DNA from 2 places in the Pseudochelatococcus lubricantis genome. Region 2 is predicted to be linked to the other one. Evidence: riboswitches for the same ligand, from Rfam matches in the RefSeq annotation. Region 2 holds a riboswitch; the other holds the start of a gene.
What was found. Region 2 has a riboswitch for thiamine pyrophosphate ahead of ACFFJ7_RS15810 (NUDIX hydrolase). Riboswitches for the same ligand answer to the same signal wherever they lie in the genome.
Positions count from the first base shown of each region.

Region 1: another riboswitch for thiamine pyrophosphate. It lies ahead of thiO (glycine oxidase ThiO); the one in region 2 lies ahead of ACFFJ7_RS15810 (NUDIX hydrolase).

Region 1 covers NZ_JBHLXC010000002.1:1,095,997-1,099,662, reverse strand. The annotation lists gene ACFFJ7_RS07770 (thiazole synthase) at 1-623, opposite strand, end outside; gene thiS (sulfur carrier protein ThiS) at 628-840, opposite strand; gene thiO (glycine oxidase ThiO) at 870-2,006, opposite strand; TPP riboswitch at 1,996-2,094, opposite strand; gene scpB (SMC-Scp complex subunit ScpB) at 2,165-2,800, opposite strand; gene ACFFJ7_RS07750 (segregation and condensation protein A) at 2,797-3,606, opposite strand.
Region 2 covers NZ_JBHLXC010000012.1:48,230-51,895, forward strand. The annotation lists gene hlyD (secretion protein HlyD) at 1-909, opposite strand, end outside; gene ACFFJ7_RS15805 (TetR/AcrR family transcriptional regulator) at 1,028-1,732, shown strand; TPP riboswitch at 1,781-1,912, shown strand; gene ACFFJ7_RS15810 (NUDIX hydrolase) at 1,944-2,426, shown strand; gene ACFFJ7_RS15815 (TenA family protein) at 2,449-3,093, shown strand; gene tenA (thiaminase II) at 3,107-3,666, shown strand, end outside.

The sequences.
Region 1 (3,666 bases), on a different contig from region 2:
ACCGCCGAGCAGCCGAGTTCCATGGCGAGCGCGGCGTCGGAGGCCGTGCCGATGCCGGCGTCCAGCACCACCGGCACGGCGCTCCGCGCGCAGATCATCTCGATCATGTGCGGGTTGGAGATGCCGAGGCCCGATCCGATCGGCGAGCCGAGCGGCATCACGGCGGCCGCGCCCGCGTCCGCCAGCTTCCTGCAGGCGATGGGGTCGTCCGTGCAATAGGGCAGCACCACGAAGCCCTTGTCGACGAGTTCGGCGGTGGCGCGCAGCAGTTCCTCGACGTCCGGATACAGCAGTTCGCGGTCGCCGATTACCTCCACCTTCACCCAGTTGGTGCCAAGCGCCTCGCGCGCGAGTTCCGCCGTCAGCACGGCATCGCGCGCAGTCTGGCAACCCGCCGTGTTGGGCAGGAAATGCACCGCGCCGGCGAGCACGTCGACGAGGCTCTCGGCCGCACCTGTCAGGTCGATGCGGCGGATGGAGGCCGTGGTCATCTCGGTGCCGCTTGCCTTCACCGCGTCCAGCATCGCCTTCTGGTTGGGATAGCCCGCCGTGCCGAGGAACAGGCGCGATGTGAACGTGCGCCCGGCGATAACCAGCGGGTCGTCGTGAATGTCCGTTGCCATGATATCAGCCGCCCTGCCTTGCCTGCACGATCTCGATGCGGTCGTCGGCGTGCAGCGCCGTCAGCATCCACCTGTCGCGCGGCAGCACCGCGCCGTTCAGCGCCACCGCCACGCCGCGCGTGTCGAGGCCGATGTCGTGCCGGGCGAGAAGCGCCGCCAGCGTCGCGTCGCCGACCTGCTCGCTTCTGCCGTTTACACGCACCTGAATTTCACTCATTTTCCCGATCCCGGTTCGATCTTTTCAGCTTATGCCGCATGGGCATGAAAACGTTCCAGCGCGAAGGGCGCCGCCAGCGGATCGTGCTCGCCGTCCAGAATGAAGCGCGAGACGATGTCGGCCGTCACCGGCGTGAGCAGGATGCCGTTGCGGTGATGGCCCGTGGCGTAGACGAGGCCCGCGACCGGCCCTGGCCCCAGGATGGGCGCGTCGTCGCGGCTGCCGGGCCGGAAGCCCGCCCACGTCTCGATCAGCGGCAGTTCCTCGATGCCGGGCAGCGCGCGCCAGGCGTTCTGCAGCAGCGAGAGGATGCCGCCCGCCGTCAGCCTGTCGTCGAAGCCACGCTCCTCCGCCGTCGCGCCGACGATGAGCCGCCCGTCGATACGGGGCACGAGGTAGACGCCGGATGCCCAGACCACGTGGCGAATCAGCGGGTTACCTGCATCCATGCCAACCGCCAGCATCTGCCCCTTGATGGGCCGCACGGGCGGGCGAATGTCCGGCGTGAGTCCGCCGATACTGCGCGACCATGCGCCCGCCGCGAGCACGACGGTGGATGCCGCGTGGCGCTCGCCGCCGACTTCGACACCCGCCGCGCGGCCGTTTTCGATGACGATGCGCTCCACCGCCGCATCCTCGCGCAGGTCCACGCCGGCGCCGATTGCCGCGGCACGCAGGGCAGCGGCGAGTTTGCGGTTGTCGACCTGATGGTCCTCCGGGCTCCAGACCGCGCCGCTGGTGCTCGCCAGCAGCGGCTCTCGCGCGCGCACCTCGCCAGCCGGCAGCCATTCAACGGGCAGGCCGGCCTTTTCCTGCAGCGCGAAGTGGTGGCGAAGCCGCGCTTGCTCGTCGGCATTGAGCGCCACATGCAGCGTGCCCTCGCCGCGAAGACCGACCGACAGGCCGGTCGCGGTTTCGAGTTCGGCGGCGAAGCCCGGCCACAGGCGCTGGCTCTCGCGGTTGAGGGGCAGAAGCCAATCCTCGCCCGGCTCAAGCTCGGTGCAGGCGGCGAGCATGCCCGCCGCCGCATGGCTCGCGCCGCTGCCGGCCTTGCCCTTGTCGAAAACGGTGACGTGCGCCCCACGGCCGGCCAGTCGCCACGCGACCGACAGCCCGATGACACCGGCACCGACAATAATAATGGAGTCAGACGACTGCGTAACCAACGGCGCCTCCCTACGCTGGAATGACCCAGACAGGTTCGATGGGTATTATCTCAGCCGCGCCCGATGCGCGGCACCCCAGTGCCTATGGTTGGAACATCGTATCTTTTGCCGACTTTGGCAAGTGGAATCGCGCAAGAAGCAGGGTGCGGCGAGGAGCCTCAGGTCGCCGCGCCGTCCTCAAGCGCATCCTCGTCGTCGCGCAGCGCGTCATCGTCGCTGGGCGACGGCACCGAGAAGCTGCGCGGCAGGCGCCCGTCGAGGAAGCCCGCGCCCCTGAGGTCCTCAAGGCCGGGCAGTTCGTCGATGGAGGCAAGGCCGAAGTGGGAGAGAAATTCCGGCGTGGTGCCGTAGGTCACGGGGCGCCCGGGCGTGCGGCGGCGGCCGCGCAGCCTGATCCAGCCCGTTTCCATCAAGGTGTCGAGCGTGCCGCGCGAGGTGGCGACGCCACGGATTTCCTCGATCTCCGCCCGTGTCACAGGCTGGTGATAGGCAATGATCGCCAGCACCTCAAGCGCCGCGCGGGAAAGCCGGCGTGGCTCTTCCACCTCCCGCACCAGCGAAGGCGCTAGATCGGGCGCAGTGCGGAACGCCCACTTGCCCGCCACCCGCGCGAGAGTGACGCCGCGCCCTGCGTAGTCGGCTTCAAGCCGCGCGAGGATGCGCGCGAGATCGGCATCGCCGGGGATGCGCGCGGCAAGCTCCTCCTCCGCCACGGGTTCGCGCGAGGCGAACAGGATCGCCTCGACCACGCGCAGCGCGCGCGCTTCGGCAGCGCTGTTGCCGTGGTCCGTCATGCCACCTCCCGCACCGTGTCCGGGTCCCCGCTGTGTGGCGCGCCGGCACGCCGGCGCAGCATGAGGGGGGCAAACGGCGCGTCCTGCCGGATGTCGACGTGGCCCTCGCGCACCATCTCCAGCATCGCCGAGAGGGCGGACGCGCGCACCGTGGCGCGCATGGCGGGCGTCGCCATGTAGCTTTCGAGCCATGGGTCGAGCATCGTCCATTCGATCGCCCCGCCGACGAGGCGCTGCAAGGCCTCGCGCGCCTCCGCCAGCGACCACACCGTCCGCTTCTGCAAGGTGACGCGGGCGTTGACCATCCGCTGCCGGTTGTCCGTATAGGCCCGCAGCAGTTCGAACAGGGAAACGTTCCACTTCGCGCGCGGGACGATCGCCATTTCCTCCGGCGCGCCGCGCGCCAGCACATCGCGCCCGAGGCGCGGCCGTCCGGCGAGCTGTTGCGCAGCGCGGCGGATCGCCTCCAGCCGCCGCAGACGCAGCGCCAGCACGGTGGCCAGATCCTCCGCCACCGGCTCCTCCGCCGGCGCGGGCGCGGGCAGAAGCAGGCGGGATTTCAGGAAGGCGAGCCACGCCGCCATCACCAGATAGTCGGCGGCGAGTTCAAGGCGCAACTGGCGGGCGGCCTCGATGAAGGCGAGATACTGCTCCACCAGCGCCAGAATGGATATCTGCGTGAGGTCGACCTTCTGGCGGCGCGCGAGTTCGAGCAGCAGGTCGAGCGGCCCCTCGAAGCCGTCGACATCGACGATCAGCGCGGGCTCCGCCTCGCGCTGCTGCGGCGCGTCGAAATCGTCCGACATGGTATCCGCGCGGGATGCCCCGTCCGCCACTCTTGCCAGTTCCCTTTATCGCAGCAGTTC
Region 2 (3,666 bases):
CAGCCGGTAGACCAGCGCGGTGCGCAGATCCTGCGTCTCCACCTGCTTCGGCGTGAACTCCGCCCGCGGCGAGACGAAGCCGACCGTGCCGGCGTAGGGCTCGCCGGGACGGGCATCCGTATAGACGAGCACCTTCGTACCCGGCGCAACGCGGCCGAGATCGGGCTCCCGTGCGTAGGCACGCACGCGCACCGGGCGATCCAGCGAGAGCGTGACGACCGTCGTGCCGGCGGCAACCATGGTACCGGGCTCGACGGCGCGCGTCAGGACGGTTCCAGCGCTCGGCGACGCCAGTGTCGCGTCGTGCAGCTGCAGGTCCGCCGCATCGCGCTGCGCCTGCGCCGCCTGCCGCTGCGCCGCCGCCTGCGCCAGTTCCTCCGGGCGGGCGCCGTTGCGTGCGGCGAGGTAGGCCTGCTGCGCGGCTTCAAGCCCGGCATTGGCCTGATCGCGCGCCGCGCGCGCGTTGTCGAGCGCCTGCCGGGAGCTTATGTTCGTCGTCTGCAATGTCCGCTGGCGCTCGAACGTCGTCTGCGCGTTGGCCGCAGCGGCGCGAAGGCCTTCCGCCTGCGCCCCGAGCCTCGCGATGTCCTCGGCGCGCGTACCCGCCTTCAGAAGCGCCTCGTTCGCCTGCGCGGCGGCGAGCGCACCATCCGCCTGCGCCAGCGCCTGCCGGAGCGGCTCGGGGTCAATCCGCGCGACGACCTGCCCGGCGACGACACGGTCGCCCTCGTCCACCTCCACACGGTCGACGCGCCCGGCGACCCGGAACGACAGGTTGACCTCGCGGATGTCGACGTTGCCGCCGAGCGTCAGCACCTGCCCCCGGGGTTGCCGGCTATCCCAGTAATACGCCCCGCCGCCGGCCAGAGCGGCGGCGATAAGCAGGATGATGAGGGTTCCGTGCTTCATGTCGAAGGATTCCCGATACCTGTGAACACGATAATGACCTGCCAGTCATTTTTCAATGATAAAATGACTGGCAGGTCATTTTGTTTCATGCCACTATCCGCCTGTGACGGAACAGCTCATGACAGACCAGCAACGCCCCGACGCTCCGGAAACATCCGCACCGGCGGAACCCGAAGCGGTGAAACCCGCATCCGACCGTATGCGCCTTAAAAAGCAGGTGAAGCGCGCCGCCATCCTGCGGGCGGCCGTGGACGAGTTCACCGAGAGAGGTTTCGCGAACGCGCGGCTTTCTTCGGTGGCCGAGCGGGCCGGCGTCGCCAAGGGCACGCTCTACCTGTATTTCAGGAGCAAGGAAGACCTCTTCGCAGGCGTCGTGCACGAGACGCTGCTGCCGCCGGAAGGAGACCGGGACGGAAAGAGCGGAACAGACGCCTCCCCAGTCGAAGCCTTCCGTGCCTTCATGCTCGGGGCCGTGGCGGATTTGCAGAATTCCGGCAGGGCGGGCGTCGCGCTCGTCGCCCTGACAGAAGGACATCACTTCCCGCAACTTGTGGATATCTACATCCAGGCGGTTCTGGAGCCGATCCTGCAGCGCATCTCGAAGCTGATGGAGGACGGAAGCACACCCCGGCTGGACGCTATCCGCCGCTTTCCCCAGCTCCTCGTTGCCCCCGTTGTCACCGGTCTGCTGTGGAACAGGTTCATGACCAAGCACCCGCCGGTCGATCTCGTCGAGATCGTCGACGCGCAGCTGTCGCTGGTCCTCGGAGACGCGGAACGGCGCGAGGACGAGCCGGACGAAGCCACCGGAACGGAACGTTAACCGACAGCGCAAATATCGCTGCCCGCGCCCCGGCTTTGTGTTATGAAGGCCGCTACCGAGGGGTGCCCCGACAAGGGGCTGAGATACTGCTGGCCCGGAATCCGTCGATAACGCGCAGCGCAGTGACCCTTTGAACCTGATCCGGGTCATGCCGGCGAAGGGACGGGTCTGTTAGCCTCACTCCTTCGCCGGCCTCCCATGCGAGGCCGCCATGAATACAGCAGAAAACACGGAAAACCCCGCCCCTTCTCCGGACGGCCGGGCACGCGGTCCCGTCGCGGCGGTCATCGCCGTCGTGTTTCACGAGGGTCGGGTGCTGCTTGTGCGGCGGGCGAATCCTCCCGACGCCGGCCTGTGGGGATTCCCGGGCGGGAAAATCGAAGCAGGCGAAGCGATCGCGGACGCAGCCGTACGCGAGCTGCTGGAAGAAACCGGCGTCCGTGGAGAGGCGCGGCGCGTGCTGACCGCCCTCGACGCCTTCGACCGCGCGGCCGATGGCCGGCTTCGCCGTCACTTCATCCTGATCGCCGTCCTTTGCCGCTGGATAGCGGGTGAGCCCGTCGCGGCGGATGACGCGCTGGAAGCGCGGTGGTTCACTCCCGATGAACTCGACGACGCCAGCCTGCCGCTGAGCCGCGACGTGGCCGACGTCGCGCGGCGAGCCGCGGGCATTGCCGAAGACAGTTTGCCATGATCGCCAGAAAAGGAACAACACGATGAGCGACGACACCTTCACCGAAATCCTGCGCCGCGCCAACGAAGCCACATGGTCGCAGGCCGTGCAGCACCGCTTCGTCCGGGAGCTGTTCGACGGCGCCGTTCCCGATGGCGTGATGGCGCGCTATCTGATCCAGGATCACCGTTTTCTCGACAGCTTCCTGACGCTTCTGGGCGCAGCGATCGCCACCGCGGACAGCTTCGAGGCGCGGTTGCGCTTCGGCCGCTTCGCCGGCATGGTCTCCGGCGAGGAGAACACCTATTTTCTGCGCGCCTTCGAGGCGTTGGGCGTGAGCGAGGCGCGCCGCGCGGAAGAGCCGGACACGGCGCCAACTGCCGGCTTCAAGGCCCTGATGCGGGAGGCGGCAGGCACGCGCGACTATGCTGCGGTGCTCGCCGTGCTCGTTGTGGCGGAATGGCTCTATCTCGACTGGGCCTCCCGCGCGCCGCAGCCGCTGCCGGACAACTTCGTCCACGCCGAATGGGTGACCCTGCACGACAATCCGTTCTTCCGCGATTTCGTGGCTTTCCTGCGCGGGGAACTCGACCGCGTTGGACCGCAGGCGAGCGACACGGCGCACGATTTCTTCCGCCGCGCGGTCGCGCTCGAACTGGCGTTCTTCGACGCCGCCCATGACGTTTGAGGAGCACACTGACATGACTGTTTTCGAGCGCCTGAAGGAAGCCGCCCGCGAAGACTGGACACGCTATGTCGACCACGCCTTCATCCGCAGGATGGAAGCGGGAACCCTGCCGGAGGCGGTGTTCCGCGCCTATCTCGTGCAGGATTACCTGTTCCTGATCCAGTTCGCGCGCGCCTATGCGCTGGCGGTCTACAAGAGCCGGTCGCTGGAGGACATGCGCACGGCGCAGACCACGCTCAACGTGATCATGGACGAGATGAAGCTGCACGTGCGCCTGTGCGAACGCTGGAACCTGTCGCCCGCCGCGCTCGAAGCCGCGCCCGAGCATCAGGCAACTGTTGCCTACACGCGCTATGTGCTCGATTGCGGCCTTTCGGGCGACCTGCTCGACCTGCATGTCTCGCTCGCCCCCTGCGTGATCGGCTATGCAGAAATCGGCAAGCGGCTCGCCCCGGCGGTGGACGCTGCCGCCGACCATCCCTACCGGGAGTGGATCGGCGAATATGCTGGCGCGTGTTTTCAGGAAGCGGCCGGCGCTGCCATCGCCCACATCGACCGCCTGGCGGAACGCGC